Regions from separate parts of the Janthinobacterium sp. EB271-G4-3-2 genome, predicted to be linked through region 2. Evidence: predicted binding sites of a transcription regulator. Region 2 holds the regulator's gene; each other region holds the start of a gene.
The links. The regulator FNR, encoded in region 2, switches genes on or off when oxygen is low (the NO sensors DNR and NnrR bind a similar motif). The targets are predictions, from matches to a motif close to TTGATNNNNATCAA.

Region 1 (7,894 bases), on a different contig from region 2:
GGCCACGCCGCAAGACCTGGCCCAGCACAATTGCCTGATGTATACCGCCGGCGAGAAGCCGGCGGAATGGTCGTTCACCGATGGTGACGGCGCCACACACAAGGTGGCCGTACGCGGCAGCCTGCAAGCCAATACGAGCGTGGCCTTGCGCGAAGCGGCCGTGGGCGGCATGGGGATTGCCGGCGCCGCCGGCTTCATCGTGCGCGACGCGCTGCGCAGCGGCCAGCTGGTGGAAGTCTTGCCCGGCTACACCTTGCGCCCACGCACCTTGTACGCGCTGTATCCGCACAGCCGCCAGCTGTCGCCCAAGGTCAGGGTCTTCGTCGATTTTGCCGTGCAACACTATCAAAATCGCCGCTGGGATTGATCAGGCCGGCTGCAGCGCCTTGCGCACGGCGCGGAACTGCTGCGTCAAGCCGCCGTAGCCCCAGGCCGCCTGGCGCGCGTCGTGCACGTGGATGTAGCTGACCTCATGCAAGGCGCCGAGATGCTCGTGCATGGCGGCGAACACGGCGGCGATATACGCGGCCTTTTCCGCCGCCGTATTCGTTTCATCGCTGATCAGGATATCGAGGAAAAAGCTGGCCTTGCCCTGCGCCTGCAACGAGGGCCCGCCGACAAACCAGTGCGCCGCGTCAAGATGGCTGATCGCCACCGACGTCAGCTCGGGCGCCTTGTGCAGCAGTTGCGCCGTCAATTGGCTCAGGGTGGCGGCGATGGCGGCCGACTGGCGCGCATCGGGTGGCGTGGATAAACGCAGATTCAGGATGGGCATGGGATGCTCCGCAAGTGGATGAAGCCCCATTCTAGGCAGGCGGGAGATAAAACGGCAGCCCTCGCCAGGCACAGGATCTGTGCAGTTTATGCACCAATGCCTGCGCGCATAAAAAAAGGGCTTGCCGCGGCAAGCCCCTGTAGCATCCAGCGTTGCCGCTTAGCGGCGCTGCACCTTCATCAGGCGCGCGCCCACGGACGACGACAGGCTGACCTCGAAGCGGCCACCGGCCGGCAAGGCGCTGACGTCGACGCTGGCTTTGCCACCCGTCAAGTCACTGGCGACCACCGTCTTGCGGCCATCGGCGGCCACGTGCAGCACGGCGGCGTACGGTTCCGCCTCGGCATTCCATGCCAGCGCCAGCTTGCCGCCGCTTTGTACCGCATCGAACGTGGCATCGTTGGCAGCGGCCTTGCTGCGGCGCGCCGGGCGCTCCAGCTTGGCCAAAGCCTTGCCATTTGCCAACACTTGCACATCGCTGATGTCGCCCGGATTGGCGAAGCTGACGCGGAAATGGCTCATGGCGTTGCCGCCATGGTCGGCCAGGGAGACGCCATCGAAGGGCAAGTCGATAGTCTGTCCCAACGCCGTCAACACGCGCAAGGTATAAGCATGGCCGCTGCCGCTGGCCGCTGCGCCCACACGCGTGGACGAGGCAACGGCTGGGCGCAAGGCCACGCCGTTTGGCGTAATGCGGCCGGAAATCGTCAGATAGCCATTCTCGGCCACGGACATGCTGGCGGCCAGCACATTGCTGCCCGTAACCTGCGTGCTGCGTTTCTCCAGGAATTGCTGCACGCGCACATAGCTGTAGTCGGAAAACCAGGCGCCGCTGCAATAGCTCATCACGTCTTTCATCGGCGTGCTGCCATAGACTGCCTTGCTCAACTGGCCAATGCTGCCCGCATAGCTGCTGTTGTACAACGGTTGCGGGCCCAGGTCGCCATTCGCATACGGGTAGTCGGTGGCCGCGTTGGCTGGACCGCCGCAGGCAACGTGCTGCAGCGAGTGGTTGTGGCCCAGCTCATGCACAAGCGTGGTCAGCCATTCAGGCCAGCTATTGCCGAATGGATCGACGGAGGCAATGCTGTTGAACTTGGCATCCAGGCCGATGGCCGACGTGAAGTCGTTGCTGCTGCCAGCGACGTTGATGTAGGCAAGGCCGGCGGCACGCGTGGAGGACATTCTCGGCACAAAACCATAATAATAAGCACCGCGGTCTTCCAGCGCGCGCTGGTTTTCCAGCTTGCCCAGAGTATCGCTCCACCAGCTGTCGGCCGTGCTGCTGCCAGGCATGCTCAGCGCCGCGCGCGTGGTGATGCTGATATTTTCCGCCGCATACGGATACACGCGCAGCAGCGCGGCACGGATCACCTCGGCGTCAGGCAGTTGCGCCACGCCATCATCGGTGCTCAAGGGCACGAGCACCAGGCGGATCCTGGCCAGGCTGGCCACCACGGGCGCCGCTTCCTGGCTCACTTGCACGCCGTCATTGCCCACGGCCGTCACGCGCACGCGCACGCCGGGCAAGATCCAGCCGGAAGGCAGGACGGCACTGAAATTGCCGTTGAAACTGTAGTCGCTTTTCGACGTCGGCAAGACCGACGGGCCGCTCATGGTGATACTGCCCAGGTTGCTGCCATTGGCGGCCGTCGCATTCAAGGTCACGGCCGGGCTGGCCTGACCTGTTTGCGTGGCCAGCACGGACACGCGCACGGCGGCCGGCTTGCCGCGCGTCAGGCGCAAGGCTGCATTGCTGGAATTCAGATTCAGTACCTGCGCGAAATCAATGCTGCCCAGGGTAAAGGCCGACACCGTGCCCGCATTCACGGCGATGCGCGAAGCGGCCGACAGCATCACGCTGCCCGTTGCCGACGCTGGCGCGGACAACACCAGCTGGCTGGCACTGGCGCTGACGATGACGGCTGGCGTACCGCCCACCGTGGCCGAGCTGACCTGGTCGAGATTGCTGCCCTGCAGCGTCACCGACAAGGTCGCGCCGTTGACGGCCGACGCGATCGACGTCACTGCCACGTTTGCCAAGACCGTATACGTGTCGCTGCTGGCCACATCGTTGTAGGGACCGCGCACGGTCAGCGCACCTGTCGCCGCGCCCGTTGGCACCACCACCGTCACGCTGCCGGCCGTCTGGCTTTGCGGCGTTGCCGCCGCGCCATTGCCGAACTGCACCGCCGTCACGGCGCCCATGCCGCCGCCCGCGATCGTCACGCTGGAGCCGACGCCGCCCGTTGCAGGCGCGACACTGCTCACGCTCAGCGGCAGGTACACGTTCACGTTATAGCTGGTGGTCGCCGTACCGCTGGCGCTGACCAGGCTCAAGGCGCCCGTAACAGGCACGCCCGGCATGGCCAGGGTCACGCTGGTGTCGCTGCTGGCGCTGGCGGCAATCTTCACGCCGCCCACCTGGAACGCCGTCACGCGGCTCAGATTCGTGCCCGTCACCACCAGGCTGCCGCCCACGGCGACATTCGCCGCCGAGACAGCCGTCACGGCAGGAATCACGGCGGGATTGCCCGACGTGGTCGCCACCACCGTGTCACCACCGCCACCGCCGCCACCGCCGCAAGCGGACAGGCCCAGCACGACAAACAATGCTACAAACAGATGGTTTTTCATGGCTGGCAACCATGTTGATGCAGCGCGATGCCGGGGAGGACACGGGAGAAATGTGACATATTGGTGACTTTTGGTGAGAATGTGATTTCGAAGAACCCATATTATGGGTTAATTCGATTCCCAAAGACAACTATTAATGCTTTTGATTCAATTGGTTTTGATAATAGTTAAAGTATCTACTTGGAAAGCTTTATTCTAGGAATTATTAGCGTCGCTCTGTATTGCCTTAAATCAAGATTATTTTCCTTGGCAGCTATTGCCATTCAACTCATTAAAAAGATTCTGAGATGGCGCAAATAATGTGGAAATTTTTCCACAGCCTAGAGCACCGTATCTTCCTGCCAATTTTGATGCAAAAATTAACGTTTTGAGCAAGATTTTCAGGAATGTAATTTTCAGAAGCAGGCTTGGCGCAAGCTGATGTGTTGCAATGTGTTGCAACCAGGCCTGCCGTGGGGTGAACGGCCGCTTTTGCTTAAAACCAAAGCAGCCTGATGCCGTATAATTTTAGACCCGGTGAAATCAGGCGATTGCCACCTTCTGCCTGCCCTACCCGGCCGGCACACTCCGTCAGCTGATCCTGCTGACCCGCAACCGCCTCGTACAGTCCTGTCGCCGCGCCGCCGCCCGTTTGCCTATTGAAAGCATGAAATGAACGATACCGTGATCCCCGCCATGTCCCCGACCGAAGCCACCTTGCGCGCCATTCTGGCGCAGCGGATCATGATCCTCGACGGCGCCATGGGCACGATCATCCAGCAGTACAAGCTCGACGAGGAAGCGTACCGTGGCGGTCCCGCCGGCCGCTTCATCGATTTCGCCGCGCCGGCCGACAGTGGCGCGCGCGAACTGTTCGTCAAGGGCAACAATGAACTGCTGACCCTGACGCAGCCGCACATCATTCAGGAAATCCACGAGCGCTACCTGGCGGCCGGCGCCGACCTGATCGAAACGAATACCTTTGGCGCCACGACGATCGCGCAAGACGATTACCACATGGCCCACCTGGCCTATGAAATGAACGTGCAGGCGGCCAAGCTGGCGCGCGCCGCCTGCGACAAGTATTCCACGCCGGACAAGCCGCGCTTTGTCGCCGGCGCCCTCGGGCCCACGCCAAAGACGGCGTCGATCTCGCCCGACGTGAACGACCCGGCCGCGCGCAACGTCACCTTCGATCAACTGGTGGCCGCCTACCTGCAGCAGACGCAGGGTCTGGTCGAAGGCGGCGCCGACGTGCTGCTGGTGGAAACCATTTTCGACACCTTGAACTGCAAGGCGGCCCTGTTCGCCATCGACCTGTTCTACGAGCAAAACCCGACCGTCGTGCGCCTGCCTTTGATGATTTCGGGCACCGTCACGGACGCCTCGGGACGCATCCTGTCGGGCCAGACCGTGCCCGCCTTCTGGAATTCCGTACGCCATGCGAAACCGCTGACCATCGGCCTGAACTGCGCGCTGGGCGCCGCTCTGATGCGCCCGTACGCGGAAGAGCTGGCCAAGATCGCCGACACCTTCGTGTGCATCTACCCGAACGCGGGCTTGCCCAACCCCATGAGCGACACGGGCTTCGACGAGTTGCCAGCCGACACATCGGCCCTGCTGCGCGAATTTGCCGACGCGGGCTTCTTGAACATGGCGGGCGGCTGCTGCGGCACCACGCCCGAGCACATCGCCGCCATCGGCGAGTTGCTGTCGAAAAACACGCCGCGCGCCGTGCCGGCCCCGTCGCACGACTTGCGCCTTGCCGGCCTGGAACCGTTCGTCGTCAATGACGAGTCGCTGTTCGTCAACGTGGGCGAGCGCACCAACGTCACGGGCTCGAAGGCGTTCGCGCGCATGATCCTGAACGAGCAATACGACGAAGCCTTGTCCGTGGCGCGCCAGCAGGTGGAAAACGGCGCGCAGGTGATCGACATCAACATGGACGAAGCGATGCTCGATTCGCTGGCCGCCATGACGCGCTTTTTGAACCTGATCGCCTCGGAACCCGATATTTCGCGCGTGCCCATCATGGTCGACTCGTCGAAATGGTCGGTCATCGAGGCGGGCCTGAAATGCGTGCAGGGCAAGGCCATCGTCAACTCGATTTCCATGAAAGAAGGCGAAGAGGAATTCCTGCGCCAGGCCAAGCTGTGCCGCCGCTACGGCGCCGCCGTCATCGTCATGGCCTTCGATGAGAAGGGCCAAGCCGATACCTTCGAGCGCAAGATCGAAATTTGCGCGCGCGCCTACCACCTGCTGATCGATGCGCTGGACTTCCCGCCGGAAGACATCATTTTCGATCCGAACATCTTTGCCGTCGCCACCGGCATCGAAGAGCACAACAACTACGCCGTCGACTTCATCAACGCCACGCGCTGGATCAAGGAAAACTTGCCGTACGCGAAGATCTCGGGCGGCGTATCGAACGTGTCCTTCAGTTTCCGCGGCAACGATCCAGCCCGCGAAGCCATCCATACCGTCTTCCTGTACCACGCGATCAAGGCGGGCATGACCATGGGCATCGTCAACGCCGGCATGGTGGGCGTGTACGACAACCTGGACCCGGAACTGCGCGAGCGCGTGGAAGACGTGGTGCTGAACCGCCGCGAAGATTCGACCGAACGCATGATCGAGTTTGCCGGCACCCTGAAGGCAGGCGGCAAGGCCGAGGCGCAAACCCTGGCGTGGCGCGAAGGCACGGTGCAGGAGCGCCTGTCGCACGCGCTGGTGCACGGCATCACGCAATTCATCGTGGAAGACACGGAAGAAGCGCGCCAGGAACTGCTGCACAATGGCGGGCGCCCCATCCACGTGATCGAGGGACCCTTGATGGCCGGCATGGACGTGGTCGGCGACCTGTTTGGCCAAGGCAAGATGTTCCTGCCGCAAGTGGTGAAATCGGCACGCGTGATGAAACAGGCCGTGGCCCATTTGATCCCGTTTATCGAGGAAGAAAAGCTGCTGGAAGAAAAACGCACGGGCATCGTCGCCAAGCCGAAGGGCAAGATCATCATGGCGACCGTGAAAGGCGACGTGCATGACATCGGCAAGAACATCGTCACCGTCGTTCTGCAGTGCAATAACTTCGAAGTGGTGAACATGGGCGTGATGGTGCCGTGCTCGGAAATCCTCGCCCGCGCCAAGGTGGAAAACGCGGACATCATTGGTCTCTCGGGCCTGATCACGCCGTCGCTGGAAGAAATGGCGTATGTCGCCAAGGAAATGCAGCGCGACGAACATTTCCGCATGCTCAAGATTCCCCTGCTGATCGGCGGCGCCACCACCAGCCGCGCCCACACGGCCGTGAAAATCGCGCACAACTACGAAGGCCCCGTGATCTACGTGCCGGACGCCTCGCGTTCCGTGTCCGTGGCGCAATCGCTGTTGACGCCCGAGCAGCGCGACAAATACGTGGAAGACATCGAACTCGACTACGCACGCATCCGCGAACAGCACGCCAACAAGAAGGCCCTGCCCATCCTGCCGCTGGCGCAAGCGCGCGCCAACCGGATGGTCGTGCCCTTCGACGGCGCCTGCACGCCCGTGAAACCGAAGTTCATCGGCCGCCGTGTGTTCAAGAACGTCGACCTGGCCACCCTGGCCAATTACATCGACTGGGGGCCGTTCTTCCAGACCTGGGACCTGGCCGGCCCCTTCCCCGCCATTTTGACCGATGAAGTGGTGGGCGACGCGGCCACCAAGGTGTACGCGGAAGGCCAGGCCTTGCTGAAAAAACTCATCGACGGGCGCTGGCTGACGGCCAATGGCGTCGTGTCCCTGCTGCCAGCGAACAGCGTCAATGACGACGATATCGAGGTGTACACGGACGATACGCGCAGTACCGTGGCATTTACGTACTACGGCATGCGCCAGCAGGGCGTCAAGCCCGTGGTCGACGGCGTGCAGCGTCCGAACCAGTGCCTGGCCGACTTCGTTGCGCCGAAGGCATCGGGCGTGAAGGATTACATCGGCATGTTTGCCGTGACGTCCGGCTTGGGCATCGAGAAATACGAAAAGCGCTTCGAGGATGCGCACGACGATTACTCGTCCATCATGTTGAAATCGCTGGCGGACCGCCTGGCCGAGGCGTTTGCCGAATACCTGCACGAGCGCGTGCGCAAGGATTTGTGGGGCTATGTGCCGGACGAGCATCTGGGCAACGACGACATGATCGCCGAGAAATATGTCGGCATCCGCCCGGCGCCCGGCTACCCGGCCTGCCCCGAGCATACGGTCAAGAAACAGATGTTCGAGGTCATGCAGGCCGAGGAAATCGGCATGCAGCTGACGGAATCGTATGCCATGTTCCCCGGCGCAGCCGTGTCCGGCTTCTATTTCGCTCATCCGGAGTCGAAATACTTCGTCGTCGGCAAGATCGGCATGGACCAGGTGGAAGACATGGCCAAGCGCCGTGGCGCCAATATCGAGGACGTGGAACGCTGGCTGGCGCCCAATCTGTCATAATATAGGCACAAGGCGCGCGGAACTTTCCGCGCGCCG
Region 2 (7,894 bases):
CTGCTACAACTGCCATTCGCAGATGGTGCGTCCGCTGCGCGCGGAAACGGAACGCTATGGCCACTATTCGGTCGCCGGCGAGTTCGTCTACGACCGTCCGTTCCAGTGGGGTTCCAAGCGCACGGGGCCCGACCTGGCCCGCGTGGGCGCCCGCTACAGCGACGAATGGCACCGCACGCACTTGAACAACCCGCGCGACGTGGTGCCCGAGTCGAACATGCCGGCCTACCCATGGCTGGCGAAGACCAAGCTGGTGCCCGACGACATCATGCCGAAGATGCGCGCCCTGCAACGCCTGGGCCAGCCGTACAGCGACGCGGAAATCGCCGCCGGCCCCGCGCAGCTGCAGGACAAGACGGAAGAAGACGCCCTGGTCGCCTATCTGCAAGGCCTCGGTACATTAATCAAAACAAGGAATTAGCATGGCAATCGAAAACCTGTTTGACAGCGCCAGCAGCGTCATGACGGTGGTTTCCTTTACGACGTTCGTGGGCATCCTGTGGTGGACGTTCAGCCGCAGCAATAGCGACTTCGACGCGGCGGCGCGCCTGCCGTTCGCCGACGAGGCGCTCGACTATCCGGCCGAGGCCGAGATGAACCTGGCGAAGGAGCATAACCATGGCTGACTTTACCAATGGCTTCTGGAACATCTACATCATCGTGCTGTCCCTGCTGGGCATCATCGGCTGCGGCGTGCTGCTGTACTCGCAGTCGAAAGTGAAAGTGGCCGCCGGCGCCCCCGCCGACGGCACCACGGGCCACGTGTGGGACGAGGACTTGAAGGAACTCAACACGCCGATGCCGCGCTGGTGGATGTGGCTGTTCTACATCACCATCGTCTTCGCGCTGGCCTACCTGTTCCTGTATCCGGGCCTGGGCAACTATGCCGGCAGCCTGGGCTGGAAATCCACGGGCCAGTACGAGGAAGAGCTGAAGAAGGCGGAAGCCGACTACGGCCCCCTGTTCAACAAGTACCTGAGCCAGGACTTGAAGACGGTGGCGGCCGATCCGCAGGCGCAAGCCATCGGCCAGCGCCTGTTCCTGACCTACTGCGCGCAATGCCACGGTTCGGATGCGCGCGGCAACAAGGGCTTCCCCAACCTGACGGACAAGGACTGGCTGTATGGCGGCGAACCCGACATCATCAAGACCACCATCCTGCACGGCCGCAATGGGCAGATGCCGCCGATGGGCGCCGCGCTGGGTTCCGAAAAGGATGTCGAGAACGTGGCCCATTACGTGCTGAGCCTGTCCGGCTCCACCTCGGACCCCGTCAAGTCCGTGCTGGGCAAGGCCAAGTTTGGCGCCTGCATGGCCTGTCACGGCGCCGATGCGAAGGGCAACCAGATGCTCGGTGCGCCTAACCTGACGGACAAGGTCTGGCTGTATGGCGGCAGCGCCGACACCATCATGGAAACCGTGCGCAAGGGACGCAGCAACACCATGCCGGCCTTCAGCGATTTCCTCGGCGAATCCAAGGTACACGTGCTGTCGGCGTATGTCTGGAGCCTGTCGAATCCCCAGACGCCCGTGAAATGATGTAATGGAACCTCAAGTCATCAAGATGTATGCGGCCCGCGAGCAGATCTACCCTCGCGAGGCCAAAGGACGCTACGCTACCTGGCGATGGGTATGCGTATGGCTTACCCAGCTCGCGTTCTACGGCTTGCCGTGGTTGACCTGGAATGGCAGGCAAGCCCTGCTGTTCGATTTGACCACGCGCAAGTTCTACATTTTCGGCGTCGTGCTGTGGCCCCAGGATTTCATCTATCTGGCGGCCCTGCTGATCATCTGTGCGTATTTGTTGTTCCTCGTCACGGCCATTGCCGGGCGGGTGTGGTGCGGGTTCTCTTGCCCGCAAACGGTATACACGGAAATCTTCCTGTGGGTCGAACGCCGCATCGAGGGCACGCGCAGCGCGCGCATGGCCCTCGACAAGCAGGGCCCTTCCGTGCGCAAGGCATTCAAGAAGACGGCCAAGCACCTGGTGTGGGGCGCCATCGCCCTGTGGACGGGCTTTACCTTTGTCGGCTACTTCACGCCGATCAAGGAACTGGCGCGCGAGGTGACCACCTTGAATTTCGGTCCCTGGGAATGGTTCTGGGTCTTGTTCTACAGCCTGGCAACCTACGGCAACGCGGGCTGGCTGCGCGAGCAGGTGTGCAAATACATGTGCCCCTACGCGCGCTTCCAGAGCGCCATGTTCGACCAGGACACCCTGATCATCACCTACGATGCCAAGCGCGGCGAACCACGCGGCGCCATGAGCAAGAAGGCCGGCAACAACGACAAGCTGGGCGATTGCATCGACTGTACACTGTGCGTGCAGGTGTGTCCGACCGGTATCGATATCCGCAACGGCCTGCAGTATGAATGCATCGGCTGCGCCGCCTGCGTCGATGCCTGCAACAGCGTGATGGACAAGGTCGAGCGGCCGCGTGGCCTGATACGCTACAGCACCGACCATGCGATGGAAAACAACTTCAATTCGAAGCAGATACGCCAGCGCGCCATGCGCCCGCGCGTCTTGATCTACACTTCCATCCTGGCCCTGATCATCATCGCCGTATGTACCTCGCTGGCCCTGCGCACCCCCCTGAAAATGGACGTGATCCGCGACCGCGGTTCGATGGGGCGCGAGGTGGAAGACGGCATGATCGAAAACGTCTACCGCCTGCAGATCATGAACACGTCCGAGCAAAGCCAGCACTTTAAAATCAGCGCTTCCGGCTTGCCGGGCCTGACCTTGCTGACGCGCGAAGAAGTGACCTTGCAGCCGACCGAAACGCTGGGCTGGCCGATCCGCCTGCGCGTACCGCACGGCGTGGGCGAGAAGGGGTCGAACAAGATTGCGATCGAATTGCAATCGCTGGACAATCCATCGCTGCATGTGCGTGAAAGCGCGGTCTTCATCGTGCCGCGTTAACAAGGAAAGGCGGACGGGGACCGGGTGCCCTCGCCGCCGCCACGAAGTTGCAGGAAGGCCGGTCCCCGCATGGGGGCTGGCCGTTTACACAGGAGAAATACCATGTCCGACAGTCTGAAACTGCAGCCTCCCGTTGCACCGTGGTACAAGCACCGCTGGCCATGGCTGCTGATGATCGGTCCCGGCCTGTCCGTGGTCGTCGGCAGCTTCATGGGCTATATCGCGTTTACGCAGCCCGACGCGCTGGTGGTGGGCGACTATTACAAGCAGGGCAAGGCGATCAACCAGGATTTGAAGCGCGACACGATCGCCAGCGACCTGGCCATGGATACGAGCCTGGCGTACGACGTCGCCGCAGCGCGCCTGACCGGTTCCGTGCACAGCTTCGGCAAGGCCTATCAGGGTCCGCTGCAGCTGCACCTGGCGCATGCGACCCTGCCTGAAAAAGATATCAAGCTGCTGGTGCGGCCCGATGCGGCCGGCAATTTCTCGGTGCCCCTGCCGATGCTCGAGCGCAGCCGCTGGCAAGTGCTGGTGGAAAACGACAAACGCGAGTGGCGCCTGTCCGGCATCTGGACCTGGCCCGTGCAGCGCAGCATCGCGCTGCATGCGGATGAAGAGTTATAAGCCTTACTTGCAGACGTCGGTACCGGCCGTAATGGCTTTCAGCTTGGCAGGCTGCAGGATCTCGATCTCGCGGTTCGAGACGCGCAGCCAGCCTTCCTTCTTGAATTTTGACAATAAACGGCTGACGCTCTCGATGGTCAGGCCCAGGTAGTTGCCGATTTCCTCGCGCGACATGCGCAGCTGGAATTTGCTGCTCGAATAGCCGCGCGCTTCGTAACGCGACGCCAGGTTGACGATGAAGGCGGCAAAGCGCTGCGTCGCCTGCATATTGCCCAGCAACAGCATGACGCTTTGCTCGCGCGTGATTTCCTGGCTCATCATGCGGTGGAAATGCCGCAGCAGGGTCGGCATATTGCCCAGCAATTGTTCCAGGCTGGAAAACGGGATTTCACACACTTCGCTGTCTTCGAGCGCCACCGCATTACAGTGGTGGCGGTCGGCGCTGATGGCGTCCATGCCCAGCAGTTCGCCGGCCATCTGGAAACCCGTCACCTGCTCCTCGCCGCCCGGATTGATCTGGTACGTCTTGAAGTGCCCCAGGCGGATCGCGTACAGGTTCTGGAACGAGTCGCCGATGCGGAACAGCGAGGCGCCGCGCACGATCTTGCGGCGGCGGCCGATGATCTGGTCCAGCCTGTCCATGTCGCCCATATCGAGGCCCATCGGCAGACACAATTGATGCATGCTGCAGGTCGAGCATCGCGCACGCAACGCTTCCACGGTCACTGTGGGCAAGGTTGGAGTGATTAGCGCTTCAGTCATGTCGGTACCTTTTAGAAAATGCAACAACAAGTTTACTGCATACCGGGTTGCCGTGTGCCAATTTCACCGCAATTTCGCTGAATAAACGACGTTCCGACTTTAATTATATGGCAACATCGTCAAAAGCCCATGCGGAGAGGGGCATTTGTGCGGCGGCGCTTGCCAAGCTGGGGTATTGATAGGAAAATTCCTGACAGCATTATCTGCCGCCTGTGCCGCCCGGTACTGAAAAGGAAATCATGAAGCCTCTCGGCATCAAAGCAAAAGTCGCGCTGGCCACCAGCCTGACCTCGATCGCCATGATCGCGCTGGTCACCATGATACAGGTGCAGCACATGCGCGACGACTTCACCCGAGTACTGCTGAGCCAGCAGTCGTCCCTGATCAGCCGCACCGCTGCCGAGCTCGACGACAAGCTGGGCATGCTGCTGCAGATCGTCACCCTGACGGCCAGGCAGCAGCCGCCGGAACTGATGGCCCAGCCAGCCCAATTGCGCGAATACTATTCGCGCCGCTCGATGCTGGTGCTGTTCGACGACGTGCTGGTGCTCGACGCGCATGGCGCCGTCGTGGCCGACATGCCGGAAGTGGCGGGGCGCACGGGCATCAACGTCGCCGAGCGCGAGTATTTCCAGACCGTGCTGCGCACGCGCCAGCCCATGATCACCGAACCGATGCTCGGCAAATCGAGCGGCATGCCCATCGTGCAGATGGTGGCGCCCGTGCTGGCCGCCGATGGCCAGGTGGCCGGCGTGGTGATCGGCGTGCTGCGCCTGTACAAGGACAATCTGCTGGGGCGTCTGCGCTCGGAAAAGATCGGCAAGAGCGGCTATTACTTCATCCTCACGCGCGGCGCCGTGCCGCGCTATGTGCTGCATCCCGATACCAGCCGTTTGCTGCAGCCGCGCCAGCCGAACGCCAACCTGACGACGACCCAGCTGCTGAAGGAAGATGGCGAAGGCAGCATGGTCAGCACCAACAGCCGCGGCATCACGGCCGTCAACAGCTTCAAGCGCCTGAAATCGGTGAACTGGCTGCTGGCCACCTCGCTGCCCTTGGCGGATGCCTTCGAACCGTTCGATGGCGTGCTGTACCGGCTGGTGCTGTGGAGCATCCTCGCTTCGCTGCTGGCCGCAGCCGTGCTGGGCTGGGTCACCGTGCGCCTGCTGTCGCCGCTGGTGCGCCTGCGCGACACCCTGCTGGCCCTGCGTACCAGCGGCAGCCGTTTCACCCCCGTGCCGGTGCAGCAGCGCGACGAGATCGGCGAACTGACGGAAGCGTTCAACGGCCTGATGAGCGAGCGCGACCGCCTGCAGCAGGAACTTGAATCGCGCGCGGCGGAACTGGAGCAGGAACGCGACCGGGCCGAGGCCGCCAACCGCGCGAAGAGCGATTTCGTGGCCAACATGAGCCATGAAATCCGCACGCCCCTCAATGCCGTGCTGGGCATGGTGTATTTGCTGGGCAATACCAAGCTCGATACGGAACAGCGCAAGTATCTGACCATGGTGCGCGTGGCGGGCCAGTCGCTGCTGGGCATCCTCAACGACGTGCTCGATTATTCGAAGATCGAGGCACGCCGCATGGAACTGTCGCCCGTCGAATTCGACCTCGACGAAGTCATGAATACCCTGGCCACGACGATGACGATGAATGCGGGCGAAAAGGAACTGGAACTGGCCATCTCCGTCGAGCCCGACGTGCCGCGGCGCCTCGTGGGCGACACCCAGCGCCTGCAGCAAATCCTCGTCAACCTGGCCGGCAACGCCATCAAATTTACCGAGAGCGGCGAAGTGGTGGTGGCCGTCAGCCTGGCCGAGAGCGAGAACGGCCGCGCCTGGCTGCGCTTCGAAGTGCGCGACACGGGCATCGGCATGACGGAACTGCAGCAACAACAACTGTTTGCCGCGTTTTCACAGGGCGACCAGAGCATCACGCGGCGCTTCGGCGGCACGGGCCTGGGCCTGGCCATCAGCAAGCAGCTGATCCACATGATGGGCGGCGACATCGCCGTCGCCAGCAGCGAAGGCAAGGGCAGCCGCTTCTGGTTCAGCGTGCCGTTCGAGATGCTGGCGCAGCCGGCCGAAACGCGGCGCACGCCCACGCTGGGCCAGCTGCGCCTGCTGGTGGCGGACGATAACCGCACCACGCGCGAACTGATCGTCAAGCTGATCGAGGCGTGGGGGTGGCTGGCCGATGAAGTCGACTCCGGCTTTGCCGCCATCGAACTGTACCGCGAACGCCTGGCGCAGCAGCAGCCGTACGACGTGGTGCTGGCCGACTGGCACATGCCCGTCATGGACGGCCTGGCCACGGCGAAGGCCATCCGCCAGGCGGCCAGCGGCCAGCGGCAGCCCATCGTGGTGATGGTCAACGCCTTCGCCCGCAACCACCTCGAGGAAATCTCCAGCGCGGCCGAGGCCGACGTCGTGCTGATGAAGCCGATCACGGGTTCGAGCCTGTTCGATGCCCTGCATCAGGCCCTGATCACGAAGAACGACGGCGGCGAGCAGCGCATCCTGCACCAGCCGCTGGGCACGCAACTGGCCGGCGTGCATTTCCTGCTGGTGGAAGACAATCATTTGAACCAGGCCGTGGCGCGCGGCATCCTCGAACACATGGGCGCCACCCTCGACGTCGTCGGCGACGGCTTGCAGGCCGTGGAACGGCTGCGCACGGAAGCGCTGCGCTACGACATCGTGCTGATGGACATGCAGATGCCCGTCATGGACGGTTTCAGCGCCACCCACATCATCCGCACGGAACTGCGCCTGAGCCTGCCCGTGATCGCCATGACGGCCGGCGTGCTGGCGTCCGAGCGCGAGCGCTGCATGACGGCCGGCATCAGCGACTTCATCGCCAAGCCTGTCGTGGTGGAAGAGATGATGGAAGTCATCCTGCGCCACCTGCCCAAGCGCCCGCAAGTGCAAACGGCCGAGCCGGTGCGCGTCGCCGACGAGGAAGTGTTTTCCATGGCGCCGCTGATGCGCGTGATGGGACGCGACGCGAAGGGGCGCGGCGTGCTGCGGCGCATGGTCGAAGACGCGCTGAACAAGGGCATGACGCCCGTGCGCGATGCCGAAACCGCGTTGCAGGCGGGCCGCCACAGCGACGTGGCGCGCATCCTGCACAGCGTGCGCGGCTCCGTCGGCACCCTGGGCACGAAACGCCTGATCCGCGCCGCGTTCGCCACCGAGGAAGCCATCGACGCCGGTCGCCTGGACGAAGTCCCAAGCCTGCTGGCGCACACGGCGCAGGAGCTGGAACAGGCGCTGGCGGCGGCCGCCGACTGGTTGTCCAGGCTGAAGGATTAAAAGGGTAGGTCGGATTAGCGCCACGCGCGTAATCCGACAGGACGCGGCAACAATGTTGTCGGATTACGCTGCGCTAATCCGACCTACGCAATTTACGCGGGTACACCGAGGATCACGCTGGACGCCTTGAACATCGCCGTCACGCTGCCGCCGATGGCGATCCCCAGGTCGGTACAGCTCTGGTTGGTGATGATGGCGGCGATCGTGCCGCCGCGTGGCAGGTCCAGCACCACTTCCGTGTTGACGGCGCCCGTCTGCACGCGCG
Region 3 (7,894 bases), on a different contig from region 2:
GCGGATCACGGAAATGGATGCCGCTTCCTCGATGTGGCTGCGCAGGTACTGGTAGGCGCCCACGTCTTCGTACTTGGCGCGCTCGATGGCGTCGTACAGAATTTCATCCTTCTTTTGATTCAAGGCCTTGCGGATCAGGCGTCCGAACTCGACGGCTTGCTCGGCCAGCACCGTGCCCTGCGATTCGCTGTCTTCCTGCTCCGCCAGGTTCAGGGCCATCGTGCACAGCATGCGCGTGACGGATTCATCCTTGTCTTCAGGCGTGTTGGCGGATTTACGGGGGACAGGGCGCTTATTTTTGGGCATGGCGATCAACAGGTTAAGAAATAGGGGGCAGGCAAACGGAAACAGGCGCCATGGCTCAGGCCAGGCGCCGGGACAGATCATACAGGCGGACGCGGCCGCCTGATACCTCAATGGTCGGTATCGAACATCTCGTGCAATTCGTCGAGCAGGTCGGCGGCTTCTTCCTGTGACAGGCCGAGATGCTGGCAGGCAAGTTCGCCACCCTTGTCCCACTCGAGCGAAGTACTGTTGCCATGGTAGCGCTGAATGCCCTTTTCGGCCAGCAGCGACAGGGCGACGAGCGAGCGGATGGCGTCGTCCGTGGACGGGTCGGCCAGCACCGTGTAGTCGTGGTGATGCAAAATCGCCCAGGAGACGTCGGAGGACAGGCCCCAGTTGCGTGCCAGCAAGCAGCCGATGGCCGCGTGGTTGGTCTGGTGGCGCGCGTCTTCCAGTGCCGTAAAGCAATTGTGCGCATCGTTGGCCGCCGCCGCGTACGTGTTGACGTAGTCGGGGAAGCGGTTCATCAGCAGGGGCACGCCGATATCGCAGAACAGGCCGAAGGTGTGGGCGATGTCGGGCGGGGCGATGCGCAGCTTGCGCGAAGTAAATACCAGGGCGCGCGCGCGCTTGGCCGACACATCCCAGAAGTTGGTCAGTTCCACGCCTTCCGCTTCCAGCGCCTGGCGTGCCAGCAAGCCCGTCATCATGGCGCTGCACTGGTTGATCCCAAGAAAGTTGATGCCTTGCTCGACGGACTTGGCCTTGCGTGCGGCGCCATAGAACGGTGAATTGGCCAATTTCAGCAGGGCGCCGGACATGCCGACGTCATCGGCGATGATGCGCGCGATGCGGCGCGGCGACGGATCCTGTTCCGCCAGTTCGCGCTGCAAGTCGACCAGCAGGCTGGGACGCGGCGGGATACGGATGGAACGCATCAGGGCGTCAACCGGATCTTCCTGCACTACCTGCTTTTGCGCTGCCGCTCTCATCATCACGCTTTCATCATCATTTTTGTGCCGGTGCTTATTCTGTGCGCGCTGCCGCTGCCGCTGCATGAGCGTCTGGCGCAGTGCCCGACGATTATCGCTGTTTATGCACGGCAATAGTTCATCTCTGCAATATTTTGTCGCAAAAATTCCCGTTTGGGCCTGCTCCAGCTGCGATTTTTGTCATTTTACGACGCTGCCGATGAAGACGTTTATGATGAAAAGAGCAAGTTTTATTTGTTTTCAAGACGAAGCGAGGCGTGTGGCGCGATGCGCGGCGGTACAATTGCCCGATGAAAAAAATCCTCGCGGGTATCGATTTTGCGGACGATTCCAGCAGCGTGGCGCGCCAGCTGATCGGCGCGACCGTGCTGGTCGACGGCGTGGGCGGGCGCATCGTGGAAACGGAAGCGTATGACCGGCTGGACCCGGCTTCGCATACGTATGGCGGGATGACCCCGCGCAATGCGGCCATGTTCGGCCCGCCCGCGCACGCCTATGTCTACCGCTCGTACGGCATCCACTGGTGCCTGAACTTTGTGTGCCGCGAAGCGGGGCATGGCGCGGGCGTGCTGATCCGCGCCATCGAGCCGCTCGTGGGGCTCGATACCATGCGTGAACGGCGCGGCGTCGAGGATGCGCGGCTGCTGTGTTCGGGGCCGGGCAAGGTGTGCCAGGCGCTCGGTGTCACGCATATGCATAACCGGCTGGCGCTCGATGCGCCGCCATTCATGCTGCTGGCGCGCGAGGAAGAGGTGACGGTACACGCTGGCTTGCGCATCGGCATTTCCAAGGCGATGGAGACGCCGTGGCGTTTCGTGCTGGCCGGTTCGCGCTACCTGAGTAAACCGATGCGCGCGCAAGACGCCTAGCTGCGCCGGCGCTGTGGCGCCGTGTTTGCGCCGGGCATGCCGGGCATGCCGCGCAGCGGGCTATGCAGTGCGCGCCGCTCCTGCTGCGCACTGGCCGGATGCCGGAACGCTTCCTCGTCCGGCGCGGCGGGCTGCGCGGACGCCAGCGGGTCGAGGGTGAACACGGCCACGGCCGCCGACAATTTGACGGCCTGGTCCTGCAAACTGGCCGCCGCTGCCGCCGCCTGTTCCACGAGGGCCGCATTTTGCTGGGTGACGTCATCCATTTGCGTGACGGCCTGATTCACTTCCGTGATGCCCGACGCCTGCTCCGCGCTGGCCTCTTTCACGCGCTGGATGATTTCATTGACTTGCTGCACCGAGGCCACGATGGCGCCCATGCTGTCGCCCGCCTGCTGCACGGCCACGCTGCCGCCGTCGATGGTGGTGACCGAGGTGGCGATCAGGGTCTTGATTTCTTTGGCGGCCTGGGCCGAGCGCTGCGCCAGGGTGCGCACTTCGGACGCGACCACGGCAAAGCCGCGGCCCTGTTCGCCCGCGCGCGCCGCTTCCACCGCCGCATTCAGCGCGAGGATATTGGTCTGGAAGGAAATACCATCGATCACGCCGATAATATCCACGATCTGGCGCGAATTGGCGCGTATCGTCGCCATCGTCGTCACCGCCTCCTGCATCGACGCACCCCCTTGCACGGCCAGGGTCGATGCTTGTCCCGCCAGCTCGCAGGCCAGCTGGGCGTTGTCGGCATTGTCATTGACGGCTTGCGTCAGTGCTTCCATGGCGCTCGACGTTTCTTCCAGCGAACTGGCCTGCATTTCCGTGCGCGCCGATAAATCCAGATTGCCGGTGGCAATTTCGCGCGAGGCCGTGTCGATCGATCGCACGGCGTCCATGATGGTACGCAAGGTCTGATTCAGGTGGGCGATGGTCTGGTCCAGCACGCGCGACGTGGCGGCGATTTCGTCATTGCCCTGCTTGGGCGCGCCGGCCGTCAGCTTGCCCGCCGCCAGGTCTTGCACGGCGTCGGCAATGCCGCGGATTTCCACCAGCATGGCACGCCGCACCAGCATGGTCACGACGATGGAAACGAGGATAGACAGCAGCACCGTCAGCAGCAAGCTCCAGCCCAGGCTGCGGAACTCGGCGCTGGCCGTCGCATGGGCCTCGCTGCTGAGCGTTGTTTCCAGGGCCGACAGTTGCGCCAGCTGCGTGTTGAGCTGGACGAATTGGGTTTCCGCCTTGAGCATGGAATTGGTGGCGATCGACTGGTCCATCTGCGCCATTTCCATGGTTTCCAGCACAGCCTTGCGATAGCCTGCCAGCGCCGTGATGGCCGCATCGACCAAGGTGCGCTCGGCGCCTGTGGCCGTGGCGCGCAGCGTGGCCAGCTGGGCGCCGATGGCCGCGTGGCGTGCCTTGATCTGTTGCTCCAATGTATCGAGGCGGGCCTTGGCGAAGCTGCCGTTGGCCCACGACAGCAACTGGTACATATTGCCGTGCACCTGCTTGGCGTCGCCGGCCACGTCGGAGGCCGCCTTCAAATGCGTGATGCGTACCCGCACCATGTTTTCCAGCGAGGCATTTTGCCGCACCATGCCATACCACGCGCCGCTCGAGCTGAGTATCAGCAGCAGCAAGACCAGGGTGGGCGCCAGCAATAATTTTGGCCCGATGCGTAATTGATTGAGCATGCTTGACTCCTGGCGATGGCTGTTCAAACCGCAGGCGGCGCATGGCGTGCGTGCGCGCCGCCCCCGTCTTATTTTTTGTAGATGCCTGCTTCCAGTACCACATCATTGACGCGCAGAATGTACGTGGTCTTCGGCTCGATCTTGCCGCTGACGGGATTCTTGTACTGGTAATCGACCCAGCCCTTGCCCTGCTTTTGTGCCAGCTCAATGATTTCACGGCGATATTTCTTGCCGTTCGCATCGGGCACATCCGTCAAATCCTTGCCCACGATGGAAGGATTGATGGGGTGGGCCAGCACGATGCCCGTCTTGATGTCGCGCATGTCCACATACAGCGAGCCCTGCACGAAGTCCGGGTCTTTCGCCGTGATTTTCTTCATCATTTCTTCCTTGCCATGTGCCTTCATGAAGGCGGCGCCCCGTTCGGCCATGGCGATGGCGTCTTTTTCCGTTGGTTCGACTGCGGCACTGACGCTGCCGCCGGCAAATGCCAGGCACAGCAGGCTACCCGTGAATAAGCGTTTCATGAAAGCTCCTTGTGATATCGATGGAAGTGTTGCCAAGACGTAATTTACGTCGCCGAAGTCCGTCTCAGCTTGCGTTGGAACAAACTAAGGTGTTGCTTGTAGGCAGCATGCAACGTATCGACGGCTTGTTGATATGCAGCAATTTGGTTCCGAACGGCAAGAATTATGATGACTTTCACAGCATGCCGGGGTGGCCTGACATGCGGGGGGGAAAGGCTGGGATTGGCCGATATACGGCCGATTTCATGAAAGTTATCGCTATTTACAGGCAAGGAGCCGATCGTGTCCGCACTCATTACCGAGCCGTTTTCACCCAAGTTCAAGCCGTATACGCGGCAAACCATTCAGCAGGCGCGGCAGTGGGAATGGCTGCCGGAAGAGCAGCGTGTAGCCGTGCAAGTGGTGTCACACGTCTTGCCGTTTCGCACCAATGAATATGTGCTCGATCAGCTGATCGACTGGAACAATATTCCTGACGACCCCATCTACCGCCTCGTCTTTCCCCACCGCGACATGCTGCCACCCGAGCAGTATGCGCATTTGCGCGACCTGGTGCTGGTGCGGCGCGACAAGGCGGCCATCGATGCCTATGTGCATGGCTTGCGTCTGGGCATGAATCCTCATCCTGCCGGGCAGATGACGCATAACGTGCCCCGGGTCAACGACGCGCCTGTGCGCGGCCTGCAGCATAAATATGCGCAAACGGTGCTGTTCTTCCCCAGCGCGGGCCAGACCTGCCACGCGTATTGCACTTTCTGTTTCCGCTGGCCCCAGTTCGTCGGCATGGACGACATGAAGTTCGATGCGCGCGAGTCGCATGAGCTGGTTGCCTACCTGAAACTGCATCCGGAAGTGACGGACGTGCTGATCACGGGCGGCGACCCGATGATCATGAATACGCGGCAACTGGCCGCCTACCTGGAGCCGCTGCTGGCGCCGGGCCTGGAACACATCCAGAATATTCGCATCGGCACCAAGGCGGTGGCGTATTGGCCGCAGCGCTTCGTGTCCGACCGCGATGCGGATGATCTGATGCGCCTGTTCGAGCGCATCGTCAAGGCGGGCAAGAACCTGGCCGTGATGGGCCATTACAGCCATGCCGTCGAGTTGCGCCAGAACATTGCCCAGCAAGCCGTGAAACGCATCGTCTCCACGGGCGCCACCTTGCGCATGCAGGGGCCGCTGATCCGCCACATCAATGAAGACCCGGCAAGCTGGGCCGAGCTGTGGCAGACGGGCACGCGCCTGGGGGCGATTCCATATTACATGTTTGTCGAACGGGACACGGGTCCGCGCGGCTATTTCGAGTTGCCCTTGGCAAAGGCGCACGAGATTTTCCAGGCCGCCTACCAGATGGTGTCGGGCCTGTCGCGCACGGTGCGCGGACCGTCCATGAGCGCCTTTCCCGGCAAGGTCGTCATCGACGGCATCGTCACCATCAATGGTGAAAAACTGTTTGCCCTGCAATTTTTGCAGGCGCGCAACCCGGACTGGGTACGCCGGCCGTTTTATGCGAAATTCGATGCGGAAGCGACATGGCTGGACGATTTGAAACCCGCATTCGGCCACGACAAGTTTTTCTTTGAAATGGATGAGCCCGTGCCGCAGCTGCCGCATAAAATCATCCGCCTGGCACAGGCCGCCTGAGCATGCACGCGGCCGGTGCGCCTGCCCGCTCCGGCGTGGCCGTGTTTTGCCTGGTGTTCCTGCCGTTCGCGCTCGGTCATTACCTGTCGTGCCTGCTGCGCGGCGTGAATGCCGTGCTGACGGCGGAACTGCTGGGCGCCATCGCGCTGACTCCCGCACAGCTGGGCTTGCTCACCAGCGCCTTTTTTCTCGCTTTTGCCCTGGTGCAATTGCCGATCGGCATGGCGCTCGACCGCTACGGTCCCCGCGCGGTGCAACTATGGCTGCTGGCGCTGGCGGCCCTGGGCGTGTGGCTGTTCAGCCGGGGCCACAGCTTTGCCGAGCTGATGTGGGCGCGCGCCCTGATGGGGGCGGGCCTGGGCGGCTGCTTCATGGCCGCCGTGAAAGCGATCTCGTGCGCCATCGCGCCATCGCGCCTGCCCTCCGTGCATGGCTATCTGATCGCCGTGGGCGGCCTCGGCGCGGCCACGGCCACCATGCCCGTCAAGCTGGCCCTGCACTACACGGATTGGCGCGGCGTCTTCCTGGGCCTGGCGCTGGCGGCGCTGGCTATCGGCTTGCTGATCCGCCTGCTGTCGCCTGCCATGCCCGCGCCTGCCGCGGCCAAGAGCAAGGTCAGCGTCTGGAGCGTGTACCGCGATCCCGGTTTTCGCCGCACCATCGCGCTGATCCTGCTGCCGCACACGGTGTTCTTTGGCGTGCAGGGCTTGTGGGTGGGGCGCTGGCTGGCCGACGTGGGCGGCTTGTCCGATGACAGTGTGGCGTATTTGCTGTACCTGGGCATGGCGGCCGTCATCTTCGGCGCCATCGGCATGGGCATGCTGACGGAGTGGGCCGGGCGGCGTGGCATTGCACCCATGCAGGTGGCGGCCGCCGGCATCGTCCTGTTTGTCGCCGTGCAAGTGGCGATGGCCTGCAATGTCGTGCCCAGCCTGCCATTGCTGTCCGTGCTGTTTACCTTGCTGGGCACGGTGACGGGCCTCGAGTATGCGATCGTCGCGCAAAGCATGCCGGCCAGTTTGACGGGCAGGGCGGCCACCTGTCTCAATTTGCTCATTTTCACGGGCGCCTTCCTGGTGCAGGCGGGTTTTGGCCTGATCCTCGGCTGCTGGCCCCTGAACAGCCAGCAGCAGTATCCGCCGCAGGCGTATCAGGCGGCGTTTGGCGTGCTGGCGGCCTTGCAACTGCCGGGACTTGCGATGTTTTTCATTGGCCGCTACAGGCGTGCCGGGCCATCCGGTAAAATGGCAGCCTGCACAGCGGCAATGATCAACTCCAAGGAAGACTATGAAACTCGTTCGTTATGGACGTCCAGGCAAGGAAAAACCGGGCCTGATCGATGAAGAAGGCAAACTGCGCGACCTGTCCGGCGTGGTCCAGGATATTGACGGCGCACAACTGTCCGACAAGGCCCTGCGCAAGCTGGCCAAGCTCGACGAAAAGACCTTGCCCCTGGTGCGCGGCAATCCGCGCTTCGGCGTGCCGCTGGCGAAAATCGGCAAGTTCATCGGCATCGGCCTGAACTACGCGGATCACGCGGCCGAGTCCGGCATGCCGATCCCTGCCGAACCTATCGTGTTCATGAAGGCCATTACTTGCCTGAACGGCCCGGACGACAATGTCGTGCTGCCGAAAGGCTCGAAAAAGACGGACTGGGAAGTGGAACTGGGCGTGATCATCGGCACGCGCGCGCAATACGTGAGCGAAGAGGACGCCTTGAAATACGTGGCCGGCTATTGCGTCGTCAACGACATTTCCGAACGCTCGTTCCAGCTGGAACGGGGCGGCCAGTGGGACAAGGGCAAGGGCTGCGACACCTTCGGCCCCGTCGGCCCGTGGCTGGTGACGCGCGATGAAGTCATCGACGAGCAGGACCTGGACCT
Region 4 (7,894 bases), on a different contig from region 2:
GCGCCAGGTATTTCTCGGCGATGGTTTTCGCTTCGCCCCGCACGGCCCGCTCCAGTTCGCGTCCGGCCAGGGCCACGCCGTCCGCATCGGCCCGCTCGGCCGCCTCGACCAGGCGCTCGTATTGTTCCTTGGGAAATTTCGCGTCAATCGGCATCCACACGGGCGGCCCGCCGTCGACCATGCCCGGCAGTTTCAGGGCGAATTCCACGCGCGCGCCGCTGCCCGGCAAGGTTTCCACGTTTTTCGCGTACTGGTCGACAGTGAGTACCTGCTCCAGCAGCATTTCCAGCTGCACTTCGCCCCAGGTCCCGCGCGTCTTGACGTTGGTAAGCACCCGCTTCAAATCGCCCACGCCCAGCGCCAGCTGCTGCATCTCGCCGAGACCCTGGTGAACTTTTTCCAGCCGTTCCGACACTTGCTGGAACGACGCACTGAGGCGCGTTTCCAGGGTGGCGTGCAGTTTCTCGTCGACCGTCTTGCGCATCTCTTCCAGGCGCGCGCCATTGTCGGCCTGCAAATCGCGGATCTTGTTCTCGAGCGTGGCACGCACTTCCAGCATGCGCTGCGCATTCGATTCCGTCAGCTGCGCCAGAGTTTGATTGGTACTCTCGGCGAAGCGCGCCAGGCTTTGCGCCTGTTCTTCGCGCCCGACCTTGCCCTGCGCCTGCATCTGCGTGCGCAGGCTGTCGAGCTGTTGCAGGGTCGCCGCCTGGAATTGCGCCAGGCCCGCCGCCAGGTCTTGCCGCGTGGCTTGCGCCGACGCCTGCAGCTGCAGCCGCACTTCGCGCTCGACCCGGTCGATGCGTTCCAGGCTTTGCTGCTGGTGCTGCTGCACCAGGGCCAGGGTGGTGGCGCCGTCGCCGGCCGCGCCGCGCGGGCGCAGCAAGATCAATAGCAACAAGACGATGGCGACGATGGCGGCGCCCAGCAGGCTGTAAAACTCGATTGGGCTCATGGGTGTCAGTCAGGTTTGTTGCGCATCCAGTCGGCCGTCTGATAGAACGATTCCATCAGGCGCACGCGCAAGGCTTCTTCGATGCCTGTGTCTTCCATGGCCCAGGCCATGGCGCGCAGCCACTGGTCGCGCTCGCTGGTGCCGATGGCGTACGGCAAATGACGGGCGCGCAGGCGCGGGTGGCCGAATTTCTCGATATACAAATCCGGTCCGCCCATCCAGCCCGTGAGGAAGAAATACAGCTTGTCGCGCGAGCCATCCGTCGACGGCGGATGCATGACGCGGATGCCGGCGAACTCGGGCTCGAGTTCCATCAAGTCATAAAAACGGTCGACCATTTCGCGCAGCACGGGGGCGCCGCCGATGGTCTCGTACAGGGTGGGGGCAGTGGTATCAGTCATGGCCGCCATGATAGCGCAAGCGCTGGCGGCCCATGCGGCGCCAGCGCCCTCTGCCGCAATAAATGGCAATATACTTGACTAATCAAGCTTTTATCAAATACTATGCAATTTTAAACCCGAGACAAAACAGCATGTCAACCACCACCCAACCTCGTTTGCTACGCAATACCAATTTCCGCTGGCTGCTCGGTGGCGGCCTCGTATCCATGCTCGGTGACCAGTTCAGCATGCTGGCCCTGCCCTGGCTGGTGCTGAGCCTGACAAACGATAGCCTGAGCCTGGGCATCGCCGTGGCCCTGATGGGCGCGCCGCGCGCCGTGCTGATTTTGCTGGGCGGCACCATCGCCGACCGTTATTCGCCCCGGCACGTGCTGCTGCTGAGTAAATATGCGAACGCCGCCATCCTGCTGGCACTGTCCGGCCTGTTGATGCTGGACCAGGCCAGTGTGGCGCTCGCGTATGCGGCCGCGCTGGCGCTGGGCATCGCCTCCGCCTTCGGCATTCCCGCCGGCACCGCCATCCTGCCGCAAGCCGTGCCGCCGCAGGCGCTGCAGACGGCCAACAGCCTGCAGATGGGCGCGCGCCAGTTGTCCTTGCTGGCCGGCCCGCTGCTGGCGGCGCTCGTGCTCGGCGCCCACGATGGCGGGCAGCACACCTCCATGGCGGCGCTGGCCGCCGCCTTCGCCATCGATGCGCTGACGTTTCTGTTCTCGGCCTGGACCTTGCGGCAAGTCACCTTGCGGCCACAGGCCGCCGCCGCGGCGCAGGGCATGTGGCGCGACATGGCGGCCGGCCTGTCCATGGTGTGGCGCGACCTGCCCTTGCGCAGCTGCTATGCCTACTGGGCCGTGGTGGCCTTCTTCGTCATGGGTCCGCTGCAAGTGGCCCTGCCCGTGCTGGCCGGCGAACGCCTGCACGGCGCCCCGGCGCTCGGTTTGCTGATGGGCGCGCACGGCGCGGGTACCCTGGCCGGCATGCTGGCATTCAGCCTGGGCGGCGCCTGGCTGCGCCGCCGCTTCGGCGCCACCCTGCTGGCCGTCGATGCCATCGTCGCCATCCTGCTGATGGCGCTGGGGCAAATCGATACAGCCTGGCAAGGCGCGGCCTTGCTGGCCGTCACGGGATTGCTGGGCGGCTACGTGCAGGTGGCCATCTTTACCTGGATACAGCGGCGCGTGGCGCCCGCCATGCTGGGCCGGGCGATGGCGCTGTTCATGGGTATCTTCCTGGGGTTGGCGCCGCTGTCGGCGGCGGCCACGGGCGCGCTGCTGCGCCACCTGCGCGTGGGCGAACTGTTCTGCGCCGGCGGCGCCCTGCTGCTGGCCGCCGCCATCGCCGCCGCCCTGCTCACCGATATTGCCCGCATCGCAAGCACCGACCACGTCACCCAAGCTTGAGGAAGTCTCACCATGGATAAAACACAGCAAGCTGCCTTGAAAGCAGCTTACCGGCAACAAGCGCCCGCGCTGGGCATCATCGCGCTGCGCCACCTGCCCAGCGGTCGCACCCTGCTCGAACGCAGCCGCAACGCGCCCGGCGCGCTGAACCGCCACCGCTTCGAACTCGCGCTGGGCTCGCACCGCAATGCGCGCCTGCAGACGGACTGGCGGCGCGATGGCGAGGCGGCTTTTCGCTTCGACATCATCGACACCGTCAAGCCATCGGCCGATCCCGGTTTCGATGCGGACGCAGAACTGGACGCCCTGCTGGCGCTGCACCAGGCGCAACTGCAGGAGCAGGGGCAATCGCGCTATTGAGCGGCCATGCTTTACACTTGCGCACTCACGCACTGCGCAGCAAATGAAAAGGACGCCATGACCGATCACACTTCACCGCCGCCGGACGGCGGCAGCGCGCTGGACTTTTGCCTGCGCCTGGCACGCGCCCAGGCCATGCTCGTGCGCCGCTTCGACAGCACCTTGGGCAATCTGCATGGCTTGAGCTTTGGCGATTATCAATTGCTGTACCACTTGCAGCGCGCGCCCGGCGGACGCCTGCGCCGCATCGACCTGGCCGAGCGCCTGGCGCTGACGGCGTCCGGCATCACGCGCTCGCTGATGCCGCTGGAAAAAATCGGTCTGGTGGCGCGCCAGGCCGATGCGCGCGATGCCCGCGTCGGCTACGCCGCCATCACGGCCGCGGGACTGGCATTGCTGGCGCACGCGAATACGACGGCGCACGCGCTGGGCCAGGAATTGCTGGGCAATGCCAGCGCGGAACAACTGGCGCCCCTGTCCCGGCTATTGAACGGCATCGCGGGCAACCAGCCCGGCCAAGTCTGAGGTCTACACCAGCGCCAGCTTGCGCAGGCGCCGCGTCGATGGCCAGCGCGCCATGCCCGTCTCGTCGCGGATGGCGGCGCAGGCGTCCAGCACCCTGGCGCACTCGTCCTCGCGCAAGCCCGCATTCAGGGTCAGGCGCACCAACGAGCGGTTTTTCGGCGTGGCCGGCGCGCAGAACACGGCGCCGTAGATGCCGTGCCGCTCCAGCGCCTTGCGCAGGATCAGGGTATCGGGTTCGCTGCCCGCTTCCAGCGCGATGATCTGCTCGGTGCCGTCGCTGACGTTGTAGCCCAGGTCCATCAGCCCCTGGCGCAACTGCACGCTGTGGCGGTGCAGCGCGGCGCGGCGGCCATCGGCGGCGCGGATGAAGTCGAGCGCCGCGTCGAACCACGCCAGCTCGTGCTCGAGCAGGCAGGAACTGAAGATGGCGGGCCGCGAAGCGGACAAAAAATATCCCTTGAAACGGGCCGAACAGGTAATCAGCCCGGCCCGGCCCGCAAACGCCTTGGCCAGCGACGCCGTGCGGAAATGCACGCGCTCGGCCAGGCCCAGCTCCACCACCAGCCCCGCGCCCTGCGGGCCGTGCGTACCCAGCGAGTGCGACTCGTCGACGATCAGCATGCTGCCGCTGCGCTCGGCGATTTCCACCATCTCCAGCAATGGCGCCACGCTGCCATTCGTGCTGTACAGCGCGTCGACGATGATGATGCCGGGGCCATGCTTGTCGAGCTGGCGCTGCAGGTGGGCGCCATCGTTGTGCAGAAAAGCAACAGGCACGGCTTGCGCCGATTGCACGCCCTCCCATAGCGAAGCATGGGCCTGCATGTCGAGGTACACGGGGATGCCGGGCCCGGCCAGGCTTTGCAGCAAGCCCACGTTGGCGGCCCAGCCCGATTGCGCCAGCACGCACGCTTCGCTGCCCAGATAGTCCGCGAATTTTTGTTCCAGGCGGTGCTGGCGGCTGCCTTCCTGCAGGAAGACGGACGACATCAGCATGGCGCCGCCGCCCTGCAAGACGCGCGCCTGGGCCGCCAGCAGCGCCGCCTCGCCGGCGATGTTCAGGTAATCATTACCTGCCAGCATGACCGCACTGGCCGGCATGGCCTGCCATTCATGCAAATGCTGGCCGCCAAGCAGCTTCTCGATACGCTCGACGTAATGTTCATCCATGCGCGCGCGCACAAAGGCGGGCATCCGTTGTTCGGCGTGGACGTCGCGGGACGACAGAGGGGAAATGGCGTTTAACATAGGAACTCCTGATTGGTTGCGGGGGAACTACCGCGTCCAACATGCGCGAGCCATCGGGCAAGAGTTTGATACAACTCAACAGTTATGCTGATATCCTGCTGATACAGAGGGAACCCGCCGATCATGTTGCATTGACACGCTTCAACAAACACGCCCCCTTACCATGATGCATGCGCAGTCCCCTTCCGGAAAACGATGGCAAGGCAAGCTGCTCCAGCCTTTCCTGCATTTCCACGACGCCATCGAACACACGCCTGTGCGGCGCGCCCAGGTGCGTACGCTGGCGCTCATCGGAGCGCTGGGCATGCCCCTGTACTACGCGCTGTGGCATTATTTCTTTCCGCAGGAATACGAATCGCCGCTGCTGCGCATCATCGCCGCGCTGCTGTTCCTGCCCGCGCTATGGCCCGACCGCTTCAGCAATACCTGGTTCAGCGTCTACCTGTTCCTGGGGCTGACCTTCGAACTGCCGTTTTTCTTCACGTACATGTTCCTGATGAACCATGCCTCGACCATGTGGGCGCATTCGCTGCTGGTGGCGCTGGTCGTGCTGTTTCACTTCGATACGCGCATCGCCATACTGGCCTACCTGAACGGCACCCTGCTGGCCTGCCTGGCGTTTGCCGTGGCCGGCGATCCCGCCTTCCTGCTCAGCGGCAGCGTCTTGCAGCAATTGCCCGTGCACTGGTTCACGATTGCCGTGCTGTCCGTGGTCAAGGTGGGACGCAACGTGGGCGCGCAAGAGAAACTGGCCGGGCTGGCGGCTGGCCTGGGCAGCGTGGCGCACGAATTGCGCACGCCGCTCGTCAGCGTCGAGGCGAACGTGCGCGGGCTGCAGCGCGGGCTACAGCAAAACATGCAAGACCAGCCACCGGACGCGGCCAGCCTGGAAGCGCTGGCACGCATCCAGTTCGAAGTGCGCCATATGCACCACATGATCGATCTGTTCCTGCTCAGCGCCAGCGCCGTCAACCGCAAGCTCGAAGCGAACGAAGCGGTGGCCATGCACGACAGCGTGGCGGCCGTGCTGCGCCGCTATCCGTTTACCAGCACGGCCCAGCGCGACATCGTCAAGGTCGACGTGCGTGCCGATTTCACGTTTCCCGGCCAGTCGGAGCTGTGCGTGGTGATCCTGCTGAACCTGCTGCGCAATGCCTTGAAAAGCATCCACCGCGCGGGCAAGGGCCGCGTGCGCATCATCATCGATGGCGCCCATCCCGTGCCGCGCCTGCTGTTCATCGACACGGGCTGCGGCATCGCCGCCAGCCGCCTGCCGCTGATCTTCGACCGCTTCTATTCGTATCCCTCGCACAACGGCAGCGGCATCGGCCTGGCCCTGTGCCGGCAAATCATGCAAGCCTGGCAAGCGCGCATCCGCTGCGTCGCGCGCGAAGGCGCCTACGCCATCTTCGTGCTGGAATTTCCCCAGCCCCTGCCCGTGCCCACGCACAACCGTTTTCCATCCATCCACCGCGCGAGGTGACGCATGCAACTACCCGTCTACACCCATCCGACCCTGACCGTACTGATCGACGACAGCGATTCCTTCCTGAAAAGCCTGGCGTTCCAGCTCGATCCCGGCCTGGCGCGCAAGACTTTCCACGACACCAGCAGCGCCCTGCAATGGCTGCGCCAGAGCGCGCAACCGGGCGAAACGCCGCTGCACGCGAACTTCGACACGCAAAACCTGCCGCCCGACCAGTACAACGTGGCGCTCGACATCGAACGCATCTGGCGCATCAGCGGCCAGGCGCAGCGCTTTGCCGTGCCCTCCGTGCTGGTGGTCGATTATTCGATGCCGCAGATGAATGGCCTGGAATTTTGCCAGGCCGTGCGCGACCTGCCGTGCAAGAAGATATTATTTACAGGGGCGGCCGATGAAAAAGTGGCCGTGACGGCCTTCAACCGGGGCTTGATCGACCGCTACATCAAGAAAAGCGACGACGATGCGCTCGACATACTGGAACAGGAAATCCGTGCCCTGCAGCGCGAATTCTTCCTGCAACAAACGGACACCGTGCGCGACTTGCTGATGTTGCACGACTACAGTTTCCTGCAAGACGAGGCGCTGGCCGCCGTCGTGCACGAGCTGTGCCAGCGCCATGGCTTTGTCGAATACTATATTTTTCCCAATCCCAGCGGCATCCTGTTTTTCACGCGCGACGGCCACGCCAAGCTGATGATCATCGAGACGGAACGCAGCCTGCACACGCAATACGAAATGGCGCGCGACAACGACGCGCCCGAATCCTTGCTGCTGGCGCTGCTGGAAATGCGCGTGATTCCCTACTTTTCCGACGCCGACAGCGACGGCATGTACGCGGCGCAGATCGGCGAGAACTGGTTCCGCTACTGCGCCGCGCCCACCATCTGCCTGGGCAGCGTGACGTATTTCTGGGCCCTGTTCGACGTGCCGGCGCACCAGCTGGGGCAACCGGTCATGTCCTATGCGCAGTTTTTGCGCGCGGGTGCGGGCGACAGCGTCAGCGCGTAGTTGGCAAATTAGCCCTCACGCAGGGTTTGCAGCGGCGGATGTTTGAGCACGTTGCGCAAGCCCAGCCAGCCGCCGGCGATCGCGCACAAGGCGCCGGCCAGCAGGCCGAACGCCCACACGCCGGGCGCGAAGCTCCAGGCGAATTTGAACTGGTACGTGGCCAGGGCCCAGCCCATGGCGGCCGCGCCCGATGCCGCCAGCAAACCGGCCAGCGCGCCGACGAGCGAAAACTCGATCAGCTGCGCCTGCGCCAGCTGGCGCCGCGTGGCGCCCAAGGCGCGCAGCAAGCCCGCTTCGCGCGTGCGCTCGTCCTGCGAACCCATCAGGGCGGCATACAGCACCAGCAAACCCGACGCCAAAGTGAAGGCGAAGAGGAATTCGACGGCCGTGACCACCTGGTCCAGCACGCCCTGAATTTGTTTCAGCACGCCGCCCACGTCGACCACCGTCAGGTTCGGGTAGTCGCGCAGCAGAGCATTCCCCAGGTCCGCCTGCGCGGCCGGCAAGTGGAAGG

Region 1: the regulator FNR is predicted to act here: its motif matches at 3,634-3,647, upstream of IGS55_RS24805 (IPT/TIG domain-containing protein).
Region 3: the regulator FNR is predicted to act here: its motif matches at 4,493-4,506, upstream of IGS55_RS21145 (KamA family radical SAM protein).
Region 4: the regulator FNR is predicted to act here: its motif matches at 4,952-4,965, upstream of cqsA (alpha-hydroxyketone-type quorum-sensing autoinducer synthase).

The regions. Positions count from the first base shown of each region.
Region 1 covers NZ_JACYMG010000015.1:51,006-58,899, reverse strand. The annotation lists gene IGS55_RS24815 (LysR family transcriptional regulator) at 1-367, shown strand, start outside; gene IGS55_RS24810 (tautomerase family protein) at 368-775, opposite strand; gene IGS55_RS24805 (IPT/TIG domain-containing protein) at 935-3,412, opposite strand; gene metH (methionine synthase) at 4,064-7,858, shown strand.
Region 2 covers NZ_JACYMG010000004.1:61,789-69,682, forward strand. The annotation lists gene ccoO (cytochrome-c oxidase, cbb3-type subunit II) at 1-421, shown strand, start outside; gene IGS55_RS10500 (cbb3-type cytochrome oxidase subunit 3) at 423-626, shown strand; gene ccoP (cytochrome-c oxidase, cbb3-type subunit III) at 619-1,539, shown strand; gene ccoG (cytochrome c oxidase accessory protein CcoG) at 1,544-2,926, shown strand; gene IGS55_RS10515 (FixH family protein) at 3,029-3,553, shown strand; gene fnr (fumarate/nitrate reduction transcriptional regulator Fnr) at 3,557-4,315, opposite strand; gene IGS55_RS10525 (response regulator) at 4,555-7,629, shown strand; gene IGS55_RS10530 (TOBE domain-containing protein) at 7,722-7,894, opposite strand, start outside.
Region 3 covers NZ_JACYMG010000011.1:50,847-58,740, reverse strand. The annotation lists gene IGS55_RS21170 (hypothetical protein) at 1-306, opposite strand, end outside; gene IGS55_RS21165 (HDOD domain-containing protein) at 414-1,280, opposite strand; gene IGS55_RS21160 (DNA-3-methyladenine glycosylase) at 1,568-2,146, shown strand; gene IGS55_RS21155 (methyl-accepting chemotaxis protein) at 2,143-3,837, opposite strand; gene IGS55_RS21150 (cache domain-containing protein) at 3,906-4,364, opposite strand; gene IGS55_RS21145 (KamA family radical SAM protein) at 4,647-6,011, shown strand; gene IGS55_RS21140 (MFS transporter) at 6,014-7,354, shown strand; gene IGS55_RS21135 (fumarylacetoacetate hydrolase family protein) at 7,299-7,894, shown strand, end outside.
Region 4 covers NZ_JACYMG010000003.1:386,373-394,266, forward strand. The annotation lists gene rmuC (DNA recombination protein RmuC) at 1-955, opposite strand, end outside; gene IGS55_RS09585 (group II truncated hemoglobin) at 961-1,356, opposite strand; gene IGS55_RS09590 (MFS transporter) at 1,488-2,753, shown strand; gene IGS55_RS09595 (GIY-YIG nuclease family protein) at 2,766-3,113, shown strand; gene IGS55_RS09600 (MarR family winged helix-turn-helix transcriptional regulator) at 3,171-3,638, shown strand; gene cqsA (alpha-hydroxyketone-type quorum-sensing autoinducer synthase) at 3,642-4,886, opposite strand; gene IGS55_RS09610 (sensor histidine kinase) at 5,050-6,369, shown strand; gene IGS55_RS09615 (response regulator) at 6,373-7,380, shown strand; gene IGS55_RS09620 (ABC transporter permease) at 7,389-7,894, opposite strand, start outside.